4 regions of the Streptomyces sp. NPDC006925 genome follow, and region 1 is predicted to be linked to each of the others. Evidence: riboswitches for the same ligand, from Rfam matches in the RefSeq annotation. Region 1 holds a riboswitch; each other region holds the start of a gene.

Region 1 (5,346 bases):
ACGACGTAGCCCGCCACCGCCATCAGCAGTCCCAGGAGGAGGGGATTGCTGGTGCGGGAGGCAGCGGTGGCCAGGCCCAGGGCCCAGAGCCACCACGCCCCCGGGTGCAGGGCGGTGCTCCGGGTGGAGAGCGGTGCTCGCACAGGAGAGCGGGTCACGGGCCCGGTACGAGCCCCGGGCTCTGCCCGGCGCTCTGTCCCCGACTCCGTGCCCGGTGGTGTCCCTCGCCCCGGCCCCGACGCCTTCCCGGGCCCCGGTCCCGGTGCCGGTCGGGGACGGGTGCGGAAGCCGAGGACGGCGCGCACTCCGGAACGGACTCCGGGGCGCGCCGTCCGCCGCGGGGACGCTGCCGCCCGGGAGAGCACTGCTCTGGATGTGGAGCGGGGCATCGACTAGCGCTTTCGGCGGCGGGCCTGCCACAGTGCCGCGGCGCCGAGGATCGCCACGGCCGCCGCGCCCGCCGCGACGCCCGCAGCGGTCGAGGCGCTGTCCCCCCGGCCGCCGTCGGCCTCGCCGTCCGCGCTCCGGCCCTCGGCGTCCGCCGTGCTGTCGCTGTCGCCGTCCTCGCTCCTGCCGCTCCCGCCGCTGCCCTTCGCCTGCTCGCCGCATCCCGTCGCGGGGTAGCCGTCGATGGCGCACAGCAGGGCGTCGGAGTTGTAGCGCAGCGGGGACGCCACCTTGGCGAGGGCGTCGGCCGCGGTGCCGTTCTCCGGTATGCGGGCGCAGCCGGTACGGGCGCCGGGCGGGTCCTCGGACTCGCCGTCCGGGGCGTCGGCGCGGGTCCCGAAGTCGATCCGCACGGCCACCCGCTTGCTGTCCTTCCCGGCCTTCGTCCCGTCGCAGGCGGCGGCGAAGTGCACGGCGCCGCGCGGCTTGTCGGCCTGTCCGGAGTCCTCGCTCAGCGCGAACCGGAAGCCCAGGACGTCTCCGTCCTCGGGGCGCTGGGTGGCCGGTCCCTCGGTGGCGTACGACCAGGAACCGCCCCCCTGCCGCTGCCAGAAGGACCAGTACCGGTAGCCGCTCGACTCGGCGGCGGGCTGCCGCGCGGTCGAGGCGTGCGCCTCCGGGGACGGCAGCAGGAGGAGACTCGCGAGCGCCGCGAGGCCCGCGAGCGCGGCCGTCGCGGTCGCGCCCCACCGCGGCGCCCGGCTCCGCACCGCCGCCGGCCCGCCCGTGGCCGTCCCGTCGTGCGGGGCGGTCCCCGGCCCGTGGCCGGCTCCTCCGGCCGTTCCGGTCCCGTTGCCGCTCCGGCCGACCGTGCCGGGTCCGCCGCGCCCGGCGGCGATGCGGGCCCTCACGGCTGCTGCCTCTTGCGGCGGCCGCTGAGCAGGATGCCGAATCCGGCGCCGACGGCGAGGCCGATCAGGACGAAGGCCCAGATGGGGATGGTGGCGCCGGAGTTCTTCTTCGCGGCGGCGTCGTCCTCGGGCATCTTGGCGGGCTTCGGGCCGGTGCGGTTGAGACGGGCGAGGAGATCGGTGCCACCGAGCTCGGTGGGGTCGCCGCCCGTGGCGCGGGAGGCCAGCATCAGGGAACTGATGGCGGCCGGGTCCTTCCGCGCCTTGTCCCACTTGCCGAGGTTGTCGGCCAGCCAGGACAGCGAGGAGGCGGCAGCATCACGGTGTCCGCCCGCGGCCAGCGCGACGACGGCGTCCGCGGTGTTCGCGTAGTCGGGCTGCTCGTCCGAGGAGCCCGGGGCCACCGAGGTGAAGTGACCGCCGTTCTCCTTCAGCGTCGCCGCCAGGTGCGCGGCACCCGCGCCCGCGGCAGCCTTGCGGCCGCCCGGGACGCTCTTCCCGCTCTCCTGGTCCGCGCCCGAAGCGCACTTCAGCGGGGTGACCGGGGTGTTCTCGGCGTCCTCGGCCGGTGGTTCGGGCAGCGCGCCCTCGCCCAGCGCGGCCAGGACGGCGGCCGCTGTGGCGTCGTTGTTCGGTGCGAGCCTGCCCTTCTTGTCCGGCTGGTAGGCGAACGCGCCCTGCGCGCCCGGGGCGTCCTCGACTCCCTTCGAGCCGCAGGTGAGCTGGAAGGACAGCAGCGCGTCGTATGGCGAGTCCCCGCCCTCTGCCGTGGTCTTGGCGGGGTTCCGGCCCGTGGCGTGCAGCGCGCCGATGACCAGCGAGGTGGAGTTGGCGTCCGAGTCGGCGTGCGGCGCGAAGCCCCAGCCGCCGTCCCCGTTCTGGACCGAGACCAGCCACTCCAGCCCTTCGCGCACCGCGTCGCTCCGGCCGCCCACGGCGGCGAGCGCCTGGACGGCCAGCGCGGTCGCGTTGATGTTCGCCGGAGTGTCGTCCGGGTCGCACTTCTTGCCGGGTTCGGCGCGGTACGCGGCGAACGAGCCGTCGGCGCACTGCTGGCCGGTGAGCCAGTCCACGGCCTTCCGCGCGGGGACGGCTTTCGCGCCGTCCAGCGCGAGCAGCGCCATCGACTGCCGCCACACTCCGTCGTACTTGGGATCGGCCGTTCCGTAGAGCCCGTCCGGCAGCTCGGACGCCGTGGTCCGGGCCGGGGATACCGCGGCGGATGTGGCCGGTGCGGCGGCGGATGCCACGGGTGCGGCGGCCGCGCTCAGCACGGTGGCGGCGGCGAGGACCGTGGCGCGGCGGCGGCGCGGTGACATTGCGAATGCCTTTCGATGACGGGAGCGGACCGCAGCCGGGCACGGCCGCCCCGCCGGACGGACGCGCGACTGCGCGGCCCGCACCACGGTGCACCGGGCTCGGCTCCGTATACCTCGACGGGCCGGTGGCCTGGGCGGCCACAGGAGCCCGCCTCCGCACGGGCGCTCCGGCTCGCGGTCGGCCGTGCCGCGCGGCGCACGCCGTTCGGATCGCGGGAGGCGATCTGTGTCGGACGTACGCGACGGTGTGGCGGACCGCTCACGGTTGCGGGTCAGCGCCGGATTCGCACCGGCTTCCCCCGGGCGGAGGCGTTGTCTGGCTGTCGGCCACTGTAGCCGGGTGGCTCGCGCGGCTGTCGGGTCGGCCCGGTCCGCGGGCTGTGCGGGCACGGTGGTCGGCCCGGTCCGCGGGCCGTGCGGGCAGGGCGGTCGGCCCGGTCCGCGGGCGTGGGCGGCGGGCCGCGGCCCCGTGGCGCCGACCCGGTGACGGGGTTTCCAGGACGCCCGGCGATGTCGGCCGCCGGCACGGTCGGTGGCGAGGCCGTGGGGCAGCCGGTGACGGGGCCGCCGGGTCAGCCGGTGGCCCGGTAGGCGACGGGGTGGCTGCCGGGGACGGCCTCCGCGTGGCCGAGCTTGACCAGTCGGCGCAGATGGGCCTCGGCCTCGGCGACGGCGATGGTGCGGGAGCCGAACGGGATCTCCTCCCAAGGGCGGTTCCAGCGCATGGACTCGGCGAGTTGCCAGGGGGTGAGGTCCCGCTGCGTGAGCAGTGCTCGCAGATCCGAGAGGCGCTCCGCGTGGTGAGCGGTGAGCGCGTCGACACGGGCCTGCGCGTCCGAGAACGCGTACTGGTGCGCGGGCAGCACCTCGGCGGGCCGCAGGCCGGCTATCCGATCCAGGGAGTCGAGGTAGTCGCCGAGCGGGTCGCTGCTCCCGTCGTCGTCCGGTTCCTCGTAGAGGCCGATGTGCGGGCTGATCGTCGGCAGCAGATGGTCTCCGGAGAAGAGCCGCCCGCCCGGTCCCGCCCGTCCCGGGTGCCGCTCCTCCAGGTGCAGGCACACATGTCCGGGCGTGTGCCCCGGGGTCCAGACCGCGCGCAGCCGCCGGCCCGGCAGGTCGACCAGTGCGTTCGGCTCGATCCCCCGGTCGGGCAGCGCGGCCCGCCTCCCCGGCGGCCGCCCGGCCCGGCCCTCCGCCAGGGCCGCGCGCAGCGGCGCCGTATGGGTGTCGGGGGCGCCGGCAGCCGCGAGCTTCTCGACGAGATAGCCCAGCCACCGGCTCGGGTCCACCTCGCGGGTCCGGCGGACGACGGCGGCGTCCGCCTCGTGCAGCGCGATCCAGGCCCCCGACTCCTCCCGTACCCGTTCGGACAGGCCGTGGTGGTCGGGGTGGTGGTGGGTGACGAGTACTCCGTGCAGCGCGTCCACCGAGGTGCCGCACGCGGCGAGGCCGTCCCGGAGCGCTCGCCAGGAGGACGGGTCGTCCCAGCCGGTGTCGATCAGTACGGGACCGGCGTCCGTCTCGATCACGTGGACGAGGGTGTGGCCCAGAGGGTTGTCCGGAATGGGTACCGGGATGCTCCATATCCCGCCTCCGTGCTCCGTGACCTGCGGCTCGTTCGTCATGGACGGCAGCTCCCCCGATGGTGTGCGCGAGCGGGACGGTTGGCGGGACGGCAGAGGCATTGTTCCCTGGAACTAGAACTGGTACTAGTTCTGATGCGCTGTCAGCAAGGTGTCGGGCGTCACACGTGGACGCCGGGTGCCCCGGTACGCGCGCCACGGCCACCGGAGGGTGGCCGGAGGAGGGAGGGCACGGTCATGACGGACAACCCCGGCGGCCCCGAAGGCCCCGACAACCCCCATGGCCCCGAACACCCCGGCGGCCTCGGCGGGAATCCCGGCCCCGGCGGGAGTCCCGGCCCCGGCGGGAGTCCCGGCCCCGGCGGGAGTGCCGGCCTCGCGTACACCGAGCACCGGCAGCTCTACCTCGGCGGCGCCTTCACCGACCCGGCGGGCGCGGGGACGATCGAGGTGGTCTCGCCGCACACCGAGCGGCCCATCGGCCGCGTGCCGGCCGCCGCACGCGAGGATGTCGACCGCGCGGTACGGGCCGCGCGCGAGTCCTTCGACTCCGGGGTGTGGGCCGGGCTGCCGTTGGCCGAGCGGATCGCGGCCGTCGGCCGGATCCGGGACGGGTTCGCCGCCCGCAGCGAGGAGATCGCCGACCTCGTCAGCGCCCAGAACGGCAGCCCCCGTACCTCGGGGCTGCTGGTCCAGTCGCTGGCCGCGATGATGGTGTGGGACTCCGCGCTGAAGATCGCGGCCGACTTCCCGTACGAGGAGCGGCGGGCCGGGGCGCTGGGGCCGCTGCTCGTCCGCCGGGAGCCGGTGGGGGTGGTGGCGGCCGTGGTCCCGTGGAACGTGCCCCAGTTCACCGCCGCCGCGAAGCTGGCCCCCGCGCTGCTGGCCGGCTGCTCGGCGGTGCTGAAGGTCTCGCCGGAGACGCCGCTGGACGCCTACCTGCTCGCCCGGATCGTGGACGAGGCCGGGCTGCCCTCGGGCGTGCTGTCGATCCTCCCGGCGGACCGCGAGGTGAGCGAGTACCTCGTGGGGCACCCGGGTGTGGACAAGGTGTCCTTCACCGGCTCGGTGGCCGCCGGAAAGCGGGTCATGGAAGTCGCCTCCCGCCATCTGACCCGGATCACACTGGAGTTGGGCGGCAAGTCG
Region 2 (5,346 bases), on a different contig from region 1:
GGGGTGCAGCGCGGGATGCGGCGTGACGCGTACGGCCAGGTCCCGGGCACCGATCACCCGGTGCAGCGAAGCGGTGAACGTGTCGTCGCCGAGGAAGGCCGCCACCGTGCTGGGTTCGCCGCCCTGCCGGTAGCTGACCGTCACAGGCCGCACCGGAGCTTCGGCGTCGACCGCGGCCTGGAAGAGGGCGCGGCGGAATCCGCTGCCCGACTCGGTGCACCACGTGGTGCCCTGCGGAAAGACCAGCACCGAACGGCCCCCGCGCAGCACGGCCGCCACCTGCGCCACCGTGTCGGGCAGCGTACGGATCCGGTCCCGGTCGATGAACTGCACCCCCGCGCGTTGCGCCAGGGGACCGAACAGCGGCCACTGCGCCACCTCCCGTTTGGCGAGCGCGGTCGCCGGTTCGACGGCCAGCAGCGCGAGCGCGTCGAGCCAGGAGATGTGGTCGGAGACGATCAGCGAGCCCGTCTCGCCCGGACGCCGGCGCCGGCCGGAGAGGGACGCCGGGGCCTCCAGCGTGGCACCGAGCGCCCGGATCACCCCCCGCGCCTGGGTGCGCAGCACCTCCCCGCAGGCGAGGCGCGGACCGCTCGCCAGCCCCCGGAGCAGCGCGCCGGCCAGTGCCGCGTACCGGCGCGCCCGTACGGCGGCGGCCACCGGTGGTACCCGGTGGGCTGCGCACCGCACGGTGCAGGGTGAGGCCACGGTCCAGCAGCTCATCTCGGCTCCCCGAGGAAGTAGCGGTGGTAGCGGTCGTTCAACTGCTCCATGTCGAGCACCACGAAGAAGTCGGCGACGCCGAACTCCGGGTCGTGGGCGGGGGCTCCGCACACCCATGCGCCGAGCCGCAGGTACCCGCGCAGCAGCGGCGGGAGCAGCGCGGAGCGGGCCCTGGCCGGTTCCGCCACCCGCACCGGCGCCGACGGCCGCCACGGGCGGTGTGGGAAGACCTCCATGCCGGAGGGCGGCGCATGGCGTGCCGCGCACAGCGCCCACGTGTGCGCCGCACTCCGCCCGCCGTCCGCCAGCGGTACCGAGGCGCATCCCGCCAGGTAGCGGTGCCCCGACAGCAGCACGTAGCGGGCGAGCGCCGACCACATCAGATTGATCACCGCTCCGGAGCGGTGGCCGGGATGCACGCACGACCGCCCCGCCTCGATCATCGACGTGCGGATCCCCGCCAGCGCTCCCAGGTCGAACTCGCCGTCCGCGTAGGAGTGCCGGACCCTGCCCGGCGGCAGGAGGCGGTAGGTGCCGACGACGTCACCCGTGGCGGTGTCCGTGACGATCAGATGGTCCGCGGCGGAGTCGAAGGCGTCCACGTCGAGGCCGGATGAGCGGGACCCGGCAGCGGCCCCCATCTCCTCGCCGAACACCTGGTGGCGGAGCCGCTGCGCGGCCCGCACCTCGGCCGCGGAGTCGGCGACGGCCGCGGTGTAGGCGGCGCTTTCCCTTGCCGTGTATGAGGTGGTCATCGTGGTGTCTCCTCAGCAGGCTCGTGCCCGGCCCGGCGGACCGGGTCGGGCGGTGGGCGAGGCCGGGCCCGCACGGACCCGGACTTCTCGCAGCGGCACGTGCCCCGGTTCCGGGCGGTGGGGCTCGCCCGGTGTCCTTCGGGAGCACGTCCCGCCGGGTCATGAGTAGCGCCGCGGGCGGGCCGGGTGATGGCCCCCAGGCATCAGCCGCCTGAACCGGGGGTTCCGGCTCGGCGGGTGCCGCGCGGGGACGGGCCGCGCAGGGGGACCTCTCCGGGCGAATCGCCGGGTTTCGTGCACCTTCCGTGCCCCCGGTGCGCGTTGCCGCCTGCCGGCCCGATCCGGTGCGCCGTGCACCTGTGCGGCCGGCACCGCGAGAGCACTCCGCGCGCACGCCCCTACCATTGCGCGCCGGTGCGCGTCCGCCGGGGTGCGCGACCCGGGACGCGGAGGTGACCTCCGCTTTCGCACTCCCTGCCCCCGGCTTGTCACCTGACGTGTGTGCGACTAGTGTCGCCACGCCTTGGTGAACGGGAAATCCGGTGTGAAACCGGTGCGGCCCTCGCCACTGTGATCGGGAATGCCGGCTCCGGCCCTTGCGGGCAGCCACTGGGTCCTCGGACCCGGGAAGGCGGAGTGCGGGCGGTGTACCCGTGAGCCAGGAGACCGGCCAAGGCACGTCGTCCATCCACGAGGTGCTGGAGAGGGTCTGCTGAGCCATGCACATAGCCGAGGGTTTTCTGCCTCCGGCGCACGCGGTCGCCTGGGGCGTCGCGGCGGCGCCGTTCGTCGTCCACGGAGCCCGGTCCCTGACCCGTGAGGTCAGGGAGCATCCCGAGAGCACCCTGCTGCTGGGAGCCGCGGGCGCTTTCACGTTCGTCCTGTCGGCACTGAAGCTGCCATCGGTCACCGGCAGTTGTTCCCACCCCACCGGTACCGGTCTGGGGGCCATCCTGTTCCGGCCGCCGATCATGGCCGTGCTGGGCACCATCGTCCTGCTGTTCCAGGCGCTGCTGCTCGCCCACGGCGGGCTGACCACGCTCGGCGCCAACGTCTTCTCGATGGCGATCGTCGGGCCGTGGGCCGGGTACGGTGCGTACCGGCTGCTGCGGCGCTTCGGCGCGCCGCTGATGGTCGGGGTGTTCGCCGGCGCGTTCGTCGCCGACCTGTCCACCTACTGCGTCACCAGCGTGCAGCTCGCGCTCGCCTTCCCCGACCCGAGCAGCGGCTTCCTCGGCGCACTGGGCAAGTTCGGTTCCATCTTCGCGGTCACCCAGATTCCGCTCGCGATCAGCGAGGGACTCCTCACGGTGCTCGTCATGCGCCTGCTGGTGCAGTCCAGCAAGGGCGAACTGACCCGGCTCGGCGTGCTCCTGTCGGGCAAGCGGAACCGGACCGAGACGGAGGCGGCGGCACGATGAAGCGCAACACCAAGATCAACGCGCTGCTGCTCGTCCTCGTGGCGGCACTCGCCGTCCTGCCGCTGGCCCTGGGGCTCGGCGACGACAAGGAGGAGCCGTTCGCCGGGTCCGACGCGCAGGCCGAGACGGCCATCACCGAGCTGGAGCCGGACTACGAGCCGTGGTTCTCGCCGCTGTACGAACCACCCTCCGGCGAGATCGAGTCGGCGCTCTTCGCGCTGCAGGCCGCCCTCGGCGCGGGCGTCCTGGCCTACTACTTCGGACTGCGCCGCGGCCGCCGCCAGGGCGAGCAGCGGGCCGCCCGGGCGCGGCAGGCCGACGAGCGCACCGACAGCGGCGCCGACGAGTCCGCCACCGGGCGGGCCTGACCCGCTGTGCTGCCCATCGACGCGGCGGCGCACAGCAGCCGCTGGCGCCGCCGCCACCCCGTGGACAAAGCCGTGCTCGGGCTGGGGCTGACCGTCCTGGCCATCTCGCTGCCGCCCTGGCCCGGCGCGGCACTCGTGCTCGGGACGGCTCTCATCGTGCTGCTGGGCCCGGCGGGGGTGCCCGCCCGCAGACTCTGGCGGGCGTACCGGGTGCCGGTGGGCTTCTGCGTGACCGGAGCGGTCACCCTGCTGTTCCAGGTCGGCGGCCCGGACGGGTTCGTCACCCTGGCCGACGGCGGCCTCGCCCGCGCGGGCCGGCTGCTGCTGCGCACCTCCGCGGCCTCGCTCGGTGTGCTCCTGTTCGCCTTCACCACCCCGATGTCCGACCTGCTGCCGCGTCTGGTCCGGGCCGGGGTGCCCGCGCCCGTGGTGGACGTCGCGCTGATGACGTACCGCACCGGCTTCCTGCTCCTCGATTCCATGCGCCGCGTCCGGGAGGCGCAGGCCGCCCGGCTCGGACACACCACACGGGCCGCGCAGTGGCGTTCCACAGCCGGGCTCGGCGCGATCGCTTTCGTACGCGCCTTCGACCGGGCAGCCCGGCTCCAGGCCGGTCTCGCCGGACGGGGCTACGAGGGCACCCTGCGCGTCCTGGTGCCCGAAGCGCGCGTCTCCGTCCGCTTCACCGCCGCGAGCCTGCTGCTGCTCGCCGCCGTCACCGCAGCCACCCTCGGATTGGAGAGTCCGCTGTCATGAACGAGTCGGCCCTGGTCGCCCTGCGGGGCGTGTCCTTCGCGTACGAGGACGGCCCGGTCGTGCTCAGCGCCCTCGACTTCGAGGTGCGCGAGGGCCGCGCCCTCGCCCTCCTGGGCCGCAACGGCAGCGGCAAGACCACCCTGATGCGGCTGCTCAGCGGCGGGTTGCGGCCTCGGACGGGGCAACTGGCGGTGGCGGGCGACCCGGTCCGGTACGACCGCAAGGGCCTCACCCGGCTCCGCACGGCGGTACAGCTCGTCGTGCAGGACCCGGACGACCAGCTGTTCGCCGCGTCCGTCGCCCAGGACGTCTCCTTCGGACCGCTCAATCTGGGGCTGTCCGCTCCGCAGGTACACGAGCGCGTCCAGGAGGCGCTCACCGCGCTGGACATCGCGCCACTCGCCGACCGGCCCACCCATCTGCTCTCCTACGGACAGCGCAAACGGGCCGCGATCGCGGGCGCGGTCGCGATGCGGCCGCGGGTGCTGATCCTGGACGAGCCGACCGCGGGGCTCGACCCGGACGGCCAGGAGCGGCTGCTGGCGACCCTCGGCGAGCTCCGGGACGGCGGCACCACGGTGGTGATGGCCACGCACGACGTGGATCTCGCGCTGCGCTGGGCCGACGACGCCGCGCTGCTCACCACGGGCGGGGTGACCTCCGGCCCGGTGGACGCCGTCCTCGCGCGCCCGGAACTGCTGCGCGAGGCCGGTCTGGGACTGCCGTGGGGCATCGCCGCGCGGGAGCTGCTGCTGGCGTACGAGGTGCTGGAGGACGCCGCGGCCGCCCCGCGCACCCCGGCCGAACTGGCCGCTCTGGCCGCGCTGCCAGCCGCCCCCCGGACCCCGGCCGAGGGGTGAGCCCGGTTCCCTCGCCGGGTGCGGTCTGCGCCCGCCCGCAAGCGTGCCTGCCTCAGGACGGCCGACGGGTCCGGACGCTGCCCCGACGCGCCCGGTCCGCGTGCCCGATGTGGGGCCTGCCCCGCCCGCACGTCCGTGGCGGTCTCCGTGCTGAGCACGGATGCCGTGCGCGTGCTGCCGGGGAGAGGCTGTGACCACAGCGATCGGCCGATGGGGTGACACCCGGCCGACAGGACCCACGACGACGAGGACGGTCGGCCATGACCAGCACCAAGAGCAGCGCCTACGAGGGATTCACGGCCGAGGAGCGGGCCGCGATGAAGGAGCACGCGCAGGAACGGAAGAAGGCGGCGCGCCGCGCCTCGCGGGCCGAGAAGGCCGCGGAGGCCGAACGGGACGTCCTGGCGAAGATCGCCGAGATGCAGGACTCCGACCGGGCCATGGCCGAGCGCGTCCACGCCGT
Region 3 (5,346 bases), 210 kb from region 1:
GCGGCTGGAGCGCATGTGCCACTCGTGACCGCCCGACTGCCAGTCCTGGAGCCCCTTGACATAGGCGGCGACATCGGCGCAGGCGGCCTGATCCAGCCCCTCCTCGGCGCAGAGGGCGGGCAGTTCGGTCAGCGCCGTGTGCTCGAACTGCTGGAGCCGGGAGGTCAGCAGGTCGTTCACGGACTCGGCGGCCTCCTGGGTGGTGCACTCCAGGAAGGTCTCCAGCACCAGCACGCCGTTGGACAGTTCACCCTCGTCGCCGATCTCGCGCTCGTAGGAGAACAGGTCGTTGCGCAGGTGCACGGCGTCGGAGAAGGTGTCGCGCAGCACGCACAGCGGGCGGGACGCGGCGACGGCCGCGGGCACCTCGGCGTGCTCGGCGAACTCCACCAGCCCGGCCGACCAGGGGGCGCCGCCGACCTTGCGGCGCATCTCGATGTACTCGACCGGGTTGGGCACCCGGCCGATGTTGATGTTGGACAGCTCCCACAGCGACTCGTTGAGCAGGTTCTCGGTGCTGACGGCGAACCGCGCGCGCCAGTCCGCCGACATCGACGGCACCGTCCTGGCCCACAGGTCGGCCAGCCCCGCCTCGACCGGGTTGGCGGGCCGGGGCGGCGGCACCGTCGGGTCGTCCTCCAGCGGCATGAACAGCGGCAGCCGGTCCAGATACGCCTTGCCGCCCACGCGGTCCTGGGTGCGTTTGAACTCTTCCAGGAAATGGTCGTCGAAGAAGAAGACCCACACGTACCAGTCGGTGACCAGCGCCAGGTCGTCGGCGGTGGCGTCGGGGTGGGTGTAGGCGCACAGCAGCGCGTAGTCGTGCGCGTCCAGGTCGGCGGTGTCCCAGATCCCGGACCCCTCCAGCATTCCCATCTGCCGTGCCCACTCCCGGGAATGGGTGCGCGCCTGGTCGACGTGCGGGTTGAGACGGGCGGGGTAGGGCACGTAGAAGTCGGGCAGTTCGAAGGGTTGCGACAACGTTCGTCCCTCGGCTCGTCGATTCGGTGCGGGATCGGCCTACCCGGCCTGGAATGACGAACATCCTTTTTCACCCGGATGTGTGAGGGGCGCTCCGAGGCGCTGTCGAACAAAACCGTTGGCTGTGCGCCGAGTCGGGCTGCTAGCTTCGCTTTCGTGGCGAAGCTGAATCAGATCATCGCAGTCGAGAAGGGCGTCAAGTCCAAGGTGGTGCAGGACCTGGCGCAGGCCCAGCACGGGCTGACGAAACCGCAGATGCTCGCGGGTATCTCGCGTACGTACCAGCCCAAGGACGAAGAGGGCGAGCAGCTTCCGCCGGAGTCGACACGCGTCCAGGTCAAGGCCGAGGATGTACTGAAGGAAACGGCGAAGATCCTCACGCGGCTGTTCGATGTGACGGCCACCAAGGACTGGTCGAACCTCACAGCCCGCGCGGACGTCTCGGTCGACGGCCGTACGGTGCTCTCCGACGTGCCGGTCTCCTACCTGCTGTTCCTGGAGAAGCAGCTGGGCGAGCTCGGCTCGTTCCTGCGGAAGCTGCCGATCCTGGACGGCGCCGAGGCGTGGGAGATCGACCCCTCCACCGACTGGTGGAAGACGGAGCAGGTCCGCACGGTGCGCACCAAGAAGGTGCCGCGCAACCACGTGAAGGCGGAGGCCACCGAGAAGCACCCGGCCCAGGTCGAGGTCTACTACGAGGACATCCCCGTCGGCTACTGGACCACGGTCAAGTACTCCGGGGCCCTCCCGGCCCGACGGGTCAACGAACTGCTGGAGCGGCTGGACAAGCTCGCGGCCGCGGTGAAGTTCGCCCGCGAGGAGGCCAACGGGACCGAGGTCGCCGACAAGCGGGCCGGCGAGGCCGTCTTCGGGTACCTGTTCGCCTGACCGCTCGCACCGGTGCCCCGCTCCGGTGCGGGCGTCCGCGTCCCGGACCTCCGCGTCCCCGACCCTCCGTATCCTGACCGTACGGCTGTCCGTGTGCCGTCCACCCGACCGATCCGGGAGAGTGCCCGCGACCGACCGACACCCCAGACTCCCCGGGCCAGGGGCCGACGCCCCGTCGGCCCGGGGTGCGCCAGGAGCGCAAAGCTGAAACTGAAGCTGATGTGTGAACCCCCGGCCGCACTGTGTCTCGCAGGCGCCGGTCAGTCTCAACCTCTCGCTCCACGCTCAGCATCGCCGTTCATCGCCCGGCAACCGGGGCGGTGACGACCTCGAGACGCTGGTTCGAACCCAGCCGGCGCGTCCACGCTGCGCCGTGGTGGAGTGGCTCCACGCGAGGACATCGCCGAACGATCCGCCCATGAACCGTCAGGGCGTGCGAACGAGCGGCACCCAGGACCCCGGGGCCGGGTAAAGCCCCGGGGTCCCTTCTCCTCTCCCCCTACGCAGGGTTCCGGGGCACTGCCGCGCCCGTCCCCGGCGTCCGGGTGCGTGGTACGTTGCAGCAGCCAGTCAAACCCTTGATCGGGTCAGGGAATCCGGTGCGAATCCGGAGCTGACGCGCAGCGGTGTGGGACTGGGGCGTGCACGAGGCCACTGGGGCGCAGCCCCCGGGAAGGCGCACCGCCCCCGCAGTCCCGAGTCCGAAGACCTGCTGGCGGCCGCGCCCGGAAAGCCCCCGGCGCGGTACGACGCCGGGCCCCGCGATCGGGCCTCTGACGGAGAAGGATCTGCTGGCCATGCGCCGACCGCGCCGCATCCGCGCCCTCGTGCCGGGCCGTCCCCCGGGAGCCGCCCGCAACCGCTCGGCCGCCGCCGGCCGGACCGCCGCACACCCGCGCCCGCCGCACCGCACCGGCCGCGCGGTCCTCACCTCGCTGCTGCTGATATCCGTGACCGCCTGCGCCGGGGGGTCCGGCGACGGAGGCGGAGACGCGCGCGGCTCCTCCGCCGAGGGCTTCCCGTACACCGTCACCAACTGCGGGGTGAAGACCACCTTCACCGAGCCGCCGCAGCGGGCGGTGACCATGAACCAGCACGTCACCGAGATCATGCTGGCGCTCGGCCTGCAGGACCGGATGGTCGGCACCGCCTACCTGGACGACCGGATCCTGCCCCGCTACGCGAAGGCCTACCAGGGCATCGACGTCCTGGCGAAGAAGTACCCGTCCAAAGAGACGCTGCTGGGCGCCGCACCGGACTTCGTCTACGGCGGCTACGCCAGCTCCTTCGACAAGACGGAGGGCCGGTCGCGCGCGGCACTGCGGGAGAGCGGCATCACGACCCGGCTCGACCTGGAGTCCTGCACCGAGGACGTGGACATCGACACGCTGCACCGGGAGTTCCGGGAGGTCGGCCGGATCTTCGGCGTACCGGAACGCGCCGCGGCGCTGGTCAGGAAGCAGGACCGGCAGCTGGCAGCCACCGCGAAGCGGCTGAAGGGGACGGAGAGCACCCGGGTGTTCGTCTACGACAGCGGGGAGAGCTCCGCGTTCACGGCGGGCGGCGCGGGCATCGGCGACGAGATCCTGCGCCGGGCCGGCGCCCGCAACGTCTTCGCCGACCTCGACAAGACGTTCGCCGACGTCTCCTGGGAGCAGGTCGTCAAGCGCGAGCCGGAGGTCGTGGTGATCTACGACTACGGCGGAACGACCGTCGCGCAGAAGAAGAAGCGGCTGCTGGAGGACCCCGCGCTGGCCGACGTGCCCGCGATCGAGCACGAGCGGTTCGCCGTGCTGCCGCTCTCCTCGGCGGTACTGGGCCCGCGGGTGCCCGACGCGGTGGACGCGCTGGCCCGGCAGCTGCGCCCGGAGGACACCGGTGCGCAGTAGCACCGCGCCGCGCGCCTCCGCCGATCCGCTGCGGTGCGCCCTGGTCTGCGGCGTGCTGGCCACCGTCCTGGTCGCCGGGGCGCTGGCCGGGCTGGCGCTCGGCGCGGCCCGGATCCCGCTCCCCGACGTGCTGGCGGCCCTGACCGGCCGGGCGCAGCCGGGCCCGTTCACCACCATCGTGCTCGATGTGCGGCTGCCGCGGGTGCTGCTGGCCGCCGTCGTCGGCGCCGGACTGGCACTGGTGGGCGCGGTGCTGCAGGCACTGGTGCGCAATCCGCTGGCCGATCCGTATCTGCTGGGCATCTCCTCCGGCGCCTCCACGGGCGCCGTCCTGGTCGTCGTCCTGGGCGTCGGGGCCGTCTCGATGCAGGCGGGCGCGTTCGCCGGGGCGCTGCTGGCGATGGTGACCGTCTACGCGATGGCGCGGAGCGGCGCGGCGGTGACGACGGGACGACTGGTGCTGGCCGGAGTCGCGGTGCAGTACGTGCTCTCCGCGCTGACCAGCCTGGTGCTGGTGACCTCCGCGGAGAACGAGCATCTGCGGGCCATCCTCTTCTGGACGCTGGGCGGGCTGGGCCAGGCCCGCTGGCAGACCCTGCTGCTGCCCGCGCTGGTGCTGGGCGCCGGGCTCGCCCTGCTGCTGGCGCTGGCCAGGCCGCTGGATCTGCTGCTGGTCGGTGAGGAGGGCGCCACCGTGCTGGGGCTGGACACCGGACGCTTCCGCGCGGCCTCGTTCGTGCTGGCCTCCCTGGTGACGGCGGTGCTGGTCACGGTGAGCGGCGCGATCGGCTTCGTCGGGCTGATGGTGCCGCACGCGGCGCGGATGGCGGTCGGTGCCGGGCACCGGGCGCTGCTCCCCGTCGCGGCGCTGGGCGGGGCGGCCTTCCTGGTGCTGGCCGATCTGGCGGCGCGCACCGTCGCAGCGCCCGAGGAGATCCCGGTCGGTGTGCTGACGGCTCTCACCGGCGGGCCGTTCTTCCTGTGGCTGTTGCGCCGCACCCGGCGCGCCGAGGGGGTGATGGGGTGACGCCGCCGCACGCCCTGGACGTCGAGGAGGTGTCCTACCGGGCGGCGCAGGGACGCGTCCTGCTGGACGGGGTGCGCCTGCGGGCAGCGCCGGGCGAGACCGTCGGCGTCGTCGGGCCGAACGGCAGCGGCAAGACCACCCTGCTGCGGTGCGTCTACGGGACGCTGCGGCCCACCGGCGGCCGGATCACGCTGGGCGGCCACGACGCGGCGGCACTGAGCGTCAAGGGCCGGGCGAGGCGGGTGGCGGCCGTGCCGCAGGAAGCGGGCGGCGGATTCGGACTGACCGCGGGCCGGATCGTGGCGATGGGCCGCTCCCCGCACAAGCGGTTCTGGGAGGGCGACACCGCAGCGGACACGGCCCGGGTCGCCGAGGCGCTGGAGCGGACGGGCGCCGCCGCGCTGGCCGGGCGGCCCTTCGACGAGCTGTCCGGCGGCGAGCGGCAGCGGGTGCTGGTGGCCCGCGCCCTGGTGCAGGACCCCGGACTGCTGGTGCTGGACGAGCCGACAAACCATCTGGACGTGCGCTATCAGTGGGAGTTGCTGGCGCTCGTGCGGGACC
Region 4 (5,346 bases), on a different contig from region 1:
GGTACGAACGGCAGCCCCTCCGGCACGCCGTCCTCGATGAGCCGCAGCAGCGCGTCCGTGTCCGCGTGCTCCTCGATCAGATCGCCCAGCCGGTCGAGCTGCTCCTCGCGCAGCGCCGCGAACCGGGTGTCCGGCGCCGGTGCGAACGCGCGGCCCGCGTCGGCGGCGACCCGGCGCAGGAAGGCGCGGCGGAACCCGTCCGACTCCAGCGAGCCGTGCCAGTGGGTGCCCCACACGGCGCCGACCCGGCAGCCGTCCACGGGAGTGCCGTCAGCGCCGTCGGCGCCGTCAGCGGCGCGCAGAAACGGCTCGCCGCCTCGCACATCGGCCACCCCGTGGTGGATCTCGTACCCCTCCACCGGCTCGCCCAGCGCCAGCCCGTGCGGGCGTGCCAGCGTCTTGTCCGGCGCGAACCGCACCCGCACCGGCAGCAGTCCGAGGCCGTCGACCTCGCCCGCCCGCGACTCGACGTCGTCCTCGATGCGCTCGCCCAGCAACTGGTAGCCGCCGCAGATCCCCAGCACGGGACGGCCCTCGGCCGCGCGCCGCGCCAGCGCCGCCGCCAGCCCCCGCGCCCGCACCCACTCCAGGGCCTTGACCGTCCCGCGGGTGCCCGGCACCACCACCAGGTCCGCGTCGGCCAGCTCCTCGGGGCGGTCGCTGAACCGCACCACCACGCCGGGCTCGGCCGCCAACGCGTCCACATCCGTGAAGTTGGACATCAGCGGCACCGGCAGCACGGCCACCCGCAGCACGTCCGCGCCGTACGGGCCCGCGACGGCGGACTCGCGCACGGTCCCGCGCAGCGACACCCGCAACCCGTCCTCCTCGTCGATGCCCAGCCCGTGCCGGTAGGGCAGCACCCCCAGCGTGGGGCGCCCCGTCAGCTTCCGCAGCATCTGAAGGCCGGGCTCCAGCAGCGAGCCGTCGCCGCGGAACTTGTTGACCAGATAGCCCGCGAGCAGCGCCTGGTCCTCCGGTGCCAGCAGCGCCGTCGTACCGAAGAGCGAGGCGAACACCCCGCCGCGGTCGATGTCGCCGACCACCAGCACCGGCAGCCGGCAGGCCCGGGCCAGCCCCATGTTGACGATGTCGCTGCGCCGCAGGTTGATCTCGGCCGGGCTGCCCGCGCCCTCGCAGACGACCGCGTCGTGGGTGCGCCGCAGCTCCTCCAGACAGCCCGCGACCGTCTCCAGCAGCTCCGCGCGCCCCGCCGGCGGCGCGCCCTCGCCGCCCGCTCCGTCCCCGGCGGGCCTCCCGCCGCCCGGGTGGCGCCCGAAATAGCCCTGCGCCGACATCTCGCCGACCGCCTTGCCCAGCAGGACGACCTGGCTGGTGCGGTCGCCGCCCGGCTTCAGCAGCACCGGGTTCATCAGCGCGCTCGGCTCCACCCGCGCCGCGGCGGCCTGCATGGCCTGGGCGCGGCCGATCTCCGCCCCGTCGGAGGTGACATAGGAGTTGAGCGACATGTTCTGCGCCTTGAACGGCGCGACGCGTATCCCCTTGCGGGCCAGCCAGCGGCAGATGCCCGCCGTCACCACGCTCTTGCCCGCGTCCGAGGTCGTCCCCGCGACCAGCAGCCCGCCCGTTCCGCGCCCGCTCACCGTGTTCCTCCCGTCGCGCGGCCCCGCCGCAGGCGGCGCACCGCCGCTCCCGTCAGACAGCTCGTCACCAGGGCCAGTTGCCCCACCCGGCGCGACAGCCGCACGGCCCGCTCGATGTCGGCGGTGCGTACGGCGCGGCCGGAAGCGTTGAGGACGGGCCGGTGCTCGACCCGCCCGCCGTAGGCGAGCGTGCCGCCCAGCCGCAGCCCGAGGGCGCCCGCGAACGACGCCTCCACCGGGCCCGCGTTGGGGCTGGGATGGCGGTGTGCGTCGGCCCGCCAGGCGCGCAGGGCACCGCGCGGATCGGGTCCGGCGAGCGCGGCCAGCACGGCGGTCAGCCGCGCTCCCGGGCCGCCCGCCACGTCGTCCAGCCGCGCGGCGGCCCAGCCGAAGCGGCGGTGCCGCGGGGAGCGGTGGCCGACCATCGCGTCCAGCGTGTTGACGGCGCGGAAGCCCACCAGACCGGGGACACCGGCGACCGCTCCCCAGACCAGGGCCCCCACCACGGCGTCCGAGGTGTTCTCCGCGACCGACTCCACCACGGCACGGGCCACTTCCGGTGCCTCCAGCCGCTGCGGATCGCGCCCGCACAGTGCGGGCAGCCGCTCGCGTGCCAGCTCCAGGTCCCCGGCCTCCAGCGCGCCGCACACGGCCCGCGCCTCCCGGGTCAGCGACGTCCCCCCGAGGACGGCCCAGGTCGTGGCGGCGGTCAGGACGAGTTCGGGGAGCGGCGCAGCCGCCCGGCTGCGCGCGGCACGGCGGGCGGCACCGGCCGCGGCGACGGCGCCGCCCGCGGCGAGGAATGTGTGCAGCGCGCCCGCACCCCGGTCGTCACGCCACAGCCGGCGCTCCAGCGCTCCGGCGGCCCGGCCGAAGACGGCCACCGGGTGGCCGCGCCGCGGATCGCCCAGCAGCGCGTCGGCGGCGAACCCCAGCAGGATCCCGCGCACCTGGACGTCAGCGCCGCCCATCAGCGGACGGGTCCGGCGCACTCACCCACGGCAGCGGTCCCCGCGACGGTGTTCCCCGCGGCGGCGGGCACGTCGGCGGCGGATATGGCGGCACAGCCACGCATCTCGGCGTCCTCACTCAGGGTCCTCGCCCTGGCTCGAGTCGACCGGCGGCGAGAGTCTCCTGGCTCCCGGATCCACACCGTCCCCGGCCTTCCAGCCCGTGCGGGCCGTGGCTTCGTTGGGGTGGCGCTCCCCGGTGACAGTGGCGGGACCGCGCCGGATTCGCACCGGCTTCCTCTCCATGCCGCCGTTTGGCACGGGAAGTCCACCACGCCGGTCCGGCCCCGTCAACTCGCCCTTGACCTGCGACGGGGCGGCGAGCAGCAACGTCGGTGAGGGGGTACGGGATGCTCCCGTACCCCCTCACCGAAGCGGCTCGTCCGGCCGCGGCAGCCCTGCCGTGGGCCGCCGGGACGGGAGCGGGCTCAGCCCGCGATCAGGTAGATCCCGTACGCCACCGCTGCCAGGCACAGCCCGTAGCAGGCGTAGGCGCCGGTGCGGGCCAGTGCCGAGGGAGCGGTGCCGGCGGTGCGCGGCGAGCCGGAGACGATGCCGAGGGTGAAGATGCCGACGAGTCCCACCGTCGCCACCAGGCTGACGCCGAAGACCTGGCCGAGCGCGGCCCAGTCGATGTGCATGTGGTCGTCCCTTCTGCCTAGCTGAGGCTGCTCGCCGACGCGGGGCGGCCGGTCGGTTGCGGGGTCTCGGAGGGCGCTGCCTCCTCGGCGGAGCCGACCGCCAGTCCCGCGGGCGGCGGGGGCGGGGCGACGGCCCGGACGGCGGTGGTGACCACGCCGGCGGGCACGGACATGGGTGCGGGCTCCGCGGTCGGTTCGGCGGCCGGGCCGGGGATCCCGGTGGGCTCCACCGCGGTGGGGGAGTCGCCGTTGACGTTGGTGTGGTCCACCGGCGCGCGCCGCGAGCGGGCCCAGATGGCGCCGCAGAGCGCGAGCGCGAGGACGGCGACGGTCGCCACGCCCCAGTCGCCCTGCTCGGCCAGGAGCGCGGCACCCGCCGCGACTCCGCCGGCGGCGGGGAGGGTCAGTGCCCAGCCGACGACCATCCGGCCGGCCGTCCCCCACCGCACCACGCCGCCCTTGCGGCCGAGGCCGGAGCCCATCACGGCGCCCGAGCACACGTGGGTGGTGGAGAGGGAGAAGCCGATGTGCGAGGAGGCCAGGATGGTGGCCGCCGCGCTGGTCTGGGCGGCGAAGCCCTGCGGCGGCTGGATGTCGGTGATGCCCTTGCCCATGGTGCGGATGATGCGCCAGCCGCCCAGGTAGGTGCCCAGTGCGATGGCGAGCCCCGCCGAGGCGATGACCCACACCGGCGGGTCGGAGCCGGGCGCCAGCGCGCCGCCGGTGACCAGTGCCAGGGTGATGACGCCCATGGTCTTCTGCGCGTCGTTCGTGCCGTGGGCGAGGGAGACCAGTGCGGCCGAGGTGATCTGGCCGGCGCGGTAGCCCTTGGCGGTCCGCTCCTCGTCGGCGTGCCGGGCGACCCGGTAGGTCAGCCGGGTGGCGCACAGGGAGGCCAGGCCCGCGACCACGGGCGCGGCCAGTGCCGGGATGAGGACCTTCATGACGACGACGTCACCGTTGACCGCGCCGGTGCCGACGGCGGCGAGCGTCGCGCCGATCAGTCCGCCCATCAGGGCGTGCGAGGAGCTGGAGGGCAGCCCCGCGAGCCAGGTCAGCAGGTTCCAGATGATCGCGCCCACCAGCCCCGCGAAGATCACTTCGGGCCGGATGCCGGAACCTTCGTCGATGATTCCCGAGGAAATGGTCTTGGCCACCTCGATGGACAGGAAGGCGCCGAGGAGGTTGAGGACCGCCGACATGGCGACCGCCGCCCGCGGGGCCAGCGCCCCGGTGGAGATGGTCGTGGCCATGGCGTTGGCCGTGTCGTGGAAGCCGTTCGTGAAGTCGAACACCAAGGCCGTGACGATCACGATCCCGATGAGAAGCGTGATGTGTTCCATTCACCAGGCACAATCAGTTCGAGGGGCAGTGACGTCGTGAACGTAAAGACGGCGAGTGAACGGAAGGTGAACTGGGGCGGGCATCGAAGTGTCGCCCCCTGACGCCTGTTGTGTGGGCCAGATCACACCGTAGTCAGCGGGCTCCGCGGAACCAACGCGACGCGGCCGCTCGCCCGCCAACACCCCGGTGCATGCTGCCGCTTCCCTCCCGGTTCCCCCGGTCGGGTGTCACCCTCCCGGCCCGCCCCGCTGGTTTCCCGCCTCCGATCGCGTCAACACTGTGGAGGATGCGCCTGCGAACCGCGGCCCTGGCCGCCACCACCGTGCTCGGTACCGGCGCGGCCACCCTGGCGGCCGGACGGTACGCGGCCGACGCCGCGCTGCGCCCCCCGCGGCCCCGCGGCGACGCCGGCAGCGGGCCCACCGCGGGGTTCGAGGGCACCCGGCTGACGGTGCACTCGCACGACGACGGCAGCATCGCCGTCACCCGCTCCCTGGCCGCCAACCTGCCCGGTGTCTACGGCCTGACCGGGCGCGGGGTGCACGCCGTCGTCGGCCCGGTGCTGACCGACGCGACCGCGGCGCAGCCCCGCCCGCACGCCGTCGTACGGGAACTGCGCCGCGTCGACCGGGGGCGGCTGAGCACCGGCACCACCGTCCGCCTCACCCCGCAGGTGTACGTCGGGGACCCCGGCGAGGCACTCGGGACGGCGTACGCGGACGCCGAGATCCCCGGCGAACTCGGCCC

The links. A riboswitch is a leader RNA that binds a small molecule or an ion and turns the genes downstream of it on or off. The one in region 1 is predicted to bind cobalamin.
Region 2: linked by a shared signal. The riboswitch ahead of ACFYNS_RS00675 (energy-coupling factor ABC transporter permease) and the one ahead of ACFYNS_RS03205 (prenyltransferase/squalene oxidase repeat-containing protein) in region 1 are both predicted to bind cobalamin.
Region 3: linked by a shared signal. The riboswitch ahead of ACFYNS_RS04140 (ABC transporter substrate-binding protein) and the one ahead of ACFYNS_RS03205 (prenyltransferase/squalene oxidase repeat-containing protein) in region 1 are both predicted to bind cobalamin.
Region 4: linked by a shared signal. The riboswitch ahead of ACFYNS_RS13420 (cobalamin biosynthesis protein) and the one ahead of ACFYNS_RS03205 (prenyltransferase/squalene oxidase repeat-containing protein) in region 1 are both predicted to bind cobalamin.

Annotation. Positions count from the first base shown of each region.
Region 1 covers NZ_JBIAGB010000002.1:116,477-121,822, forward strand. The annotation lists gene ACFYNS_RS03195 (energy-coupling factor transporter transmembrane component T) at 1-143, opposite strand, end outside; gene ACFYNS_RS03200 (SCO2322 family protein) at 393-1,157, opposite strand; gene ACFYNS_RS03205 (prenyltransferase/squalene oxidase repeat-containing protein) at 1,295-2,617, opposite strand; cobalamin riboswitch at 2,778-2,917, opposite strand; gene ACFYNS_RS03210 (MBL fold metallo-hydrolase) at 3,190-4,242, opposite strand; gene ACFYNS_RS03215 (aldehyde dehydrogenase) at 4,438-5,346, shown strand, end outside.
Region 2 covers NZ_JBIAGB010000001.1:138,409-143,754, reverse strand. The annotation lists gene ACFYNS_RS00685 (lysophospholipid acyltransferase family protein) at 1-723, opposite strand, end outside; gene ACFYNS_RS00680 (GNAT family N-acyltransferase) at 720-1,478, opposite strand; cobalamin riboswitch at 1,986-2,168, shown strand; gene ACFYNS_RS00675 (energy-coupling factor ABC transporter permease) at 2,198-2,899, shown strand; gene ACFYNS_RS00670 (energy-coupling factor ABC transporter substrate-binding protein) at 2,896-3,267, shown strand; gene cbiQ (cobalt ECF transporter T component CbiQ) at 3,274-4,023, shown strand; gene ACFYNS_RS00660 (ATP-binding cassette domain-containing protein) at 4,020-4,883, shown strand; gene ACFYNS_RS00655 (hypothetical protein) at 5,144-5,346, shown strand, end outside.
Region 3 covers NZ_JBIAGB010000002.1:328,154-333,499, reverse strand. The annotation lists gene ACFYNS_RS04150 (germacradienol/geosmin synthase) at 1-981, opposite strand, end outside; gene ACFYNS_RS04145 (hypothetical protein) at 1,138-1,869, shown strand; cobalamin riboswitch at 2,420-2,601, shown strand; gene ACFYNS_RS04140 (ABC transporter substrate-binding protein) at 2,667-3,758, shown strand; gene ACFYNS_RS04135 (FecCD family ABC transporter permease) at 3,748-4,785, shown strand; gene ACFYNS_RS04130 (ABC transporter ATP-binding protein) at 4,782-5,346, shown strand, end outside.
Region 4 covers NZ_JBIAGB010000008.1:17,800-23,145, reverse strand. The annotation lists gene ACFYNS_RS13425 (cobyric acid synthase) at 1-1,604, opposite strand, end outside; gene ACFYNS_RS13420 (cobalamin biosynthesis protein) at 1,601-2,575, opposite strand; cobalamin riboswitch at 2,732-2,856, opposite strand; gene ACFYNS_RS13415 (hypothetical protein) at 3,043-3,255, opposite strand; gene ACFYNS_RS13410 (anion permease) at 3,273-4,598, opposite strand; gene ACFYNS_RS13405 (alpha/beta fold hydrolase) at 4,886-5,346, shown strand, end outside.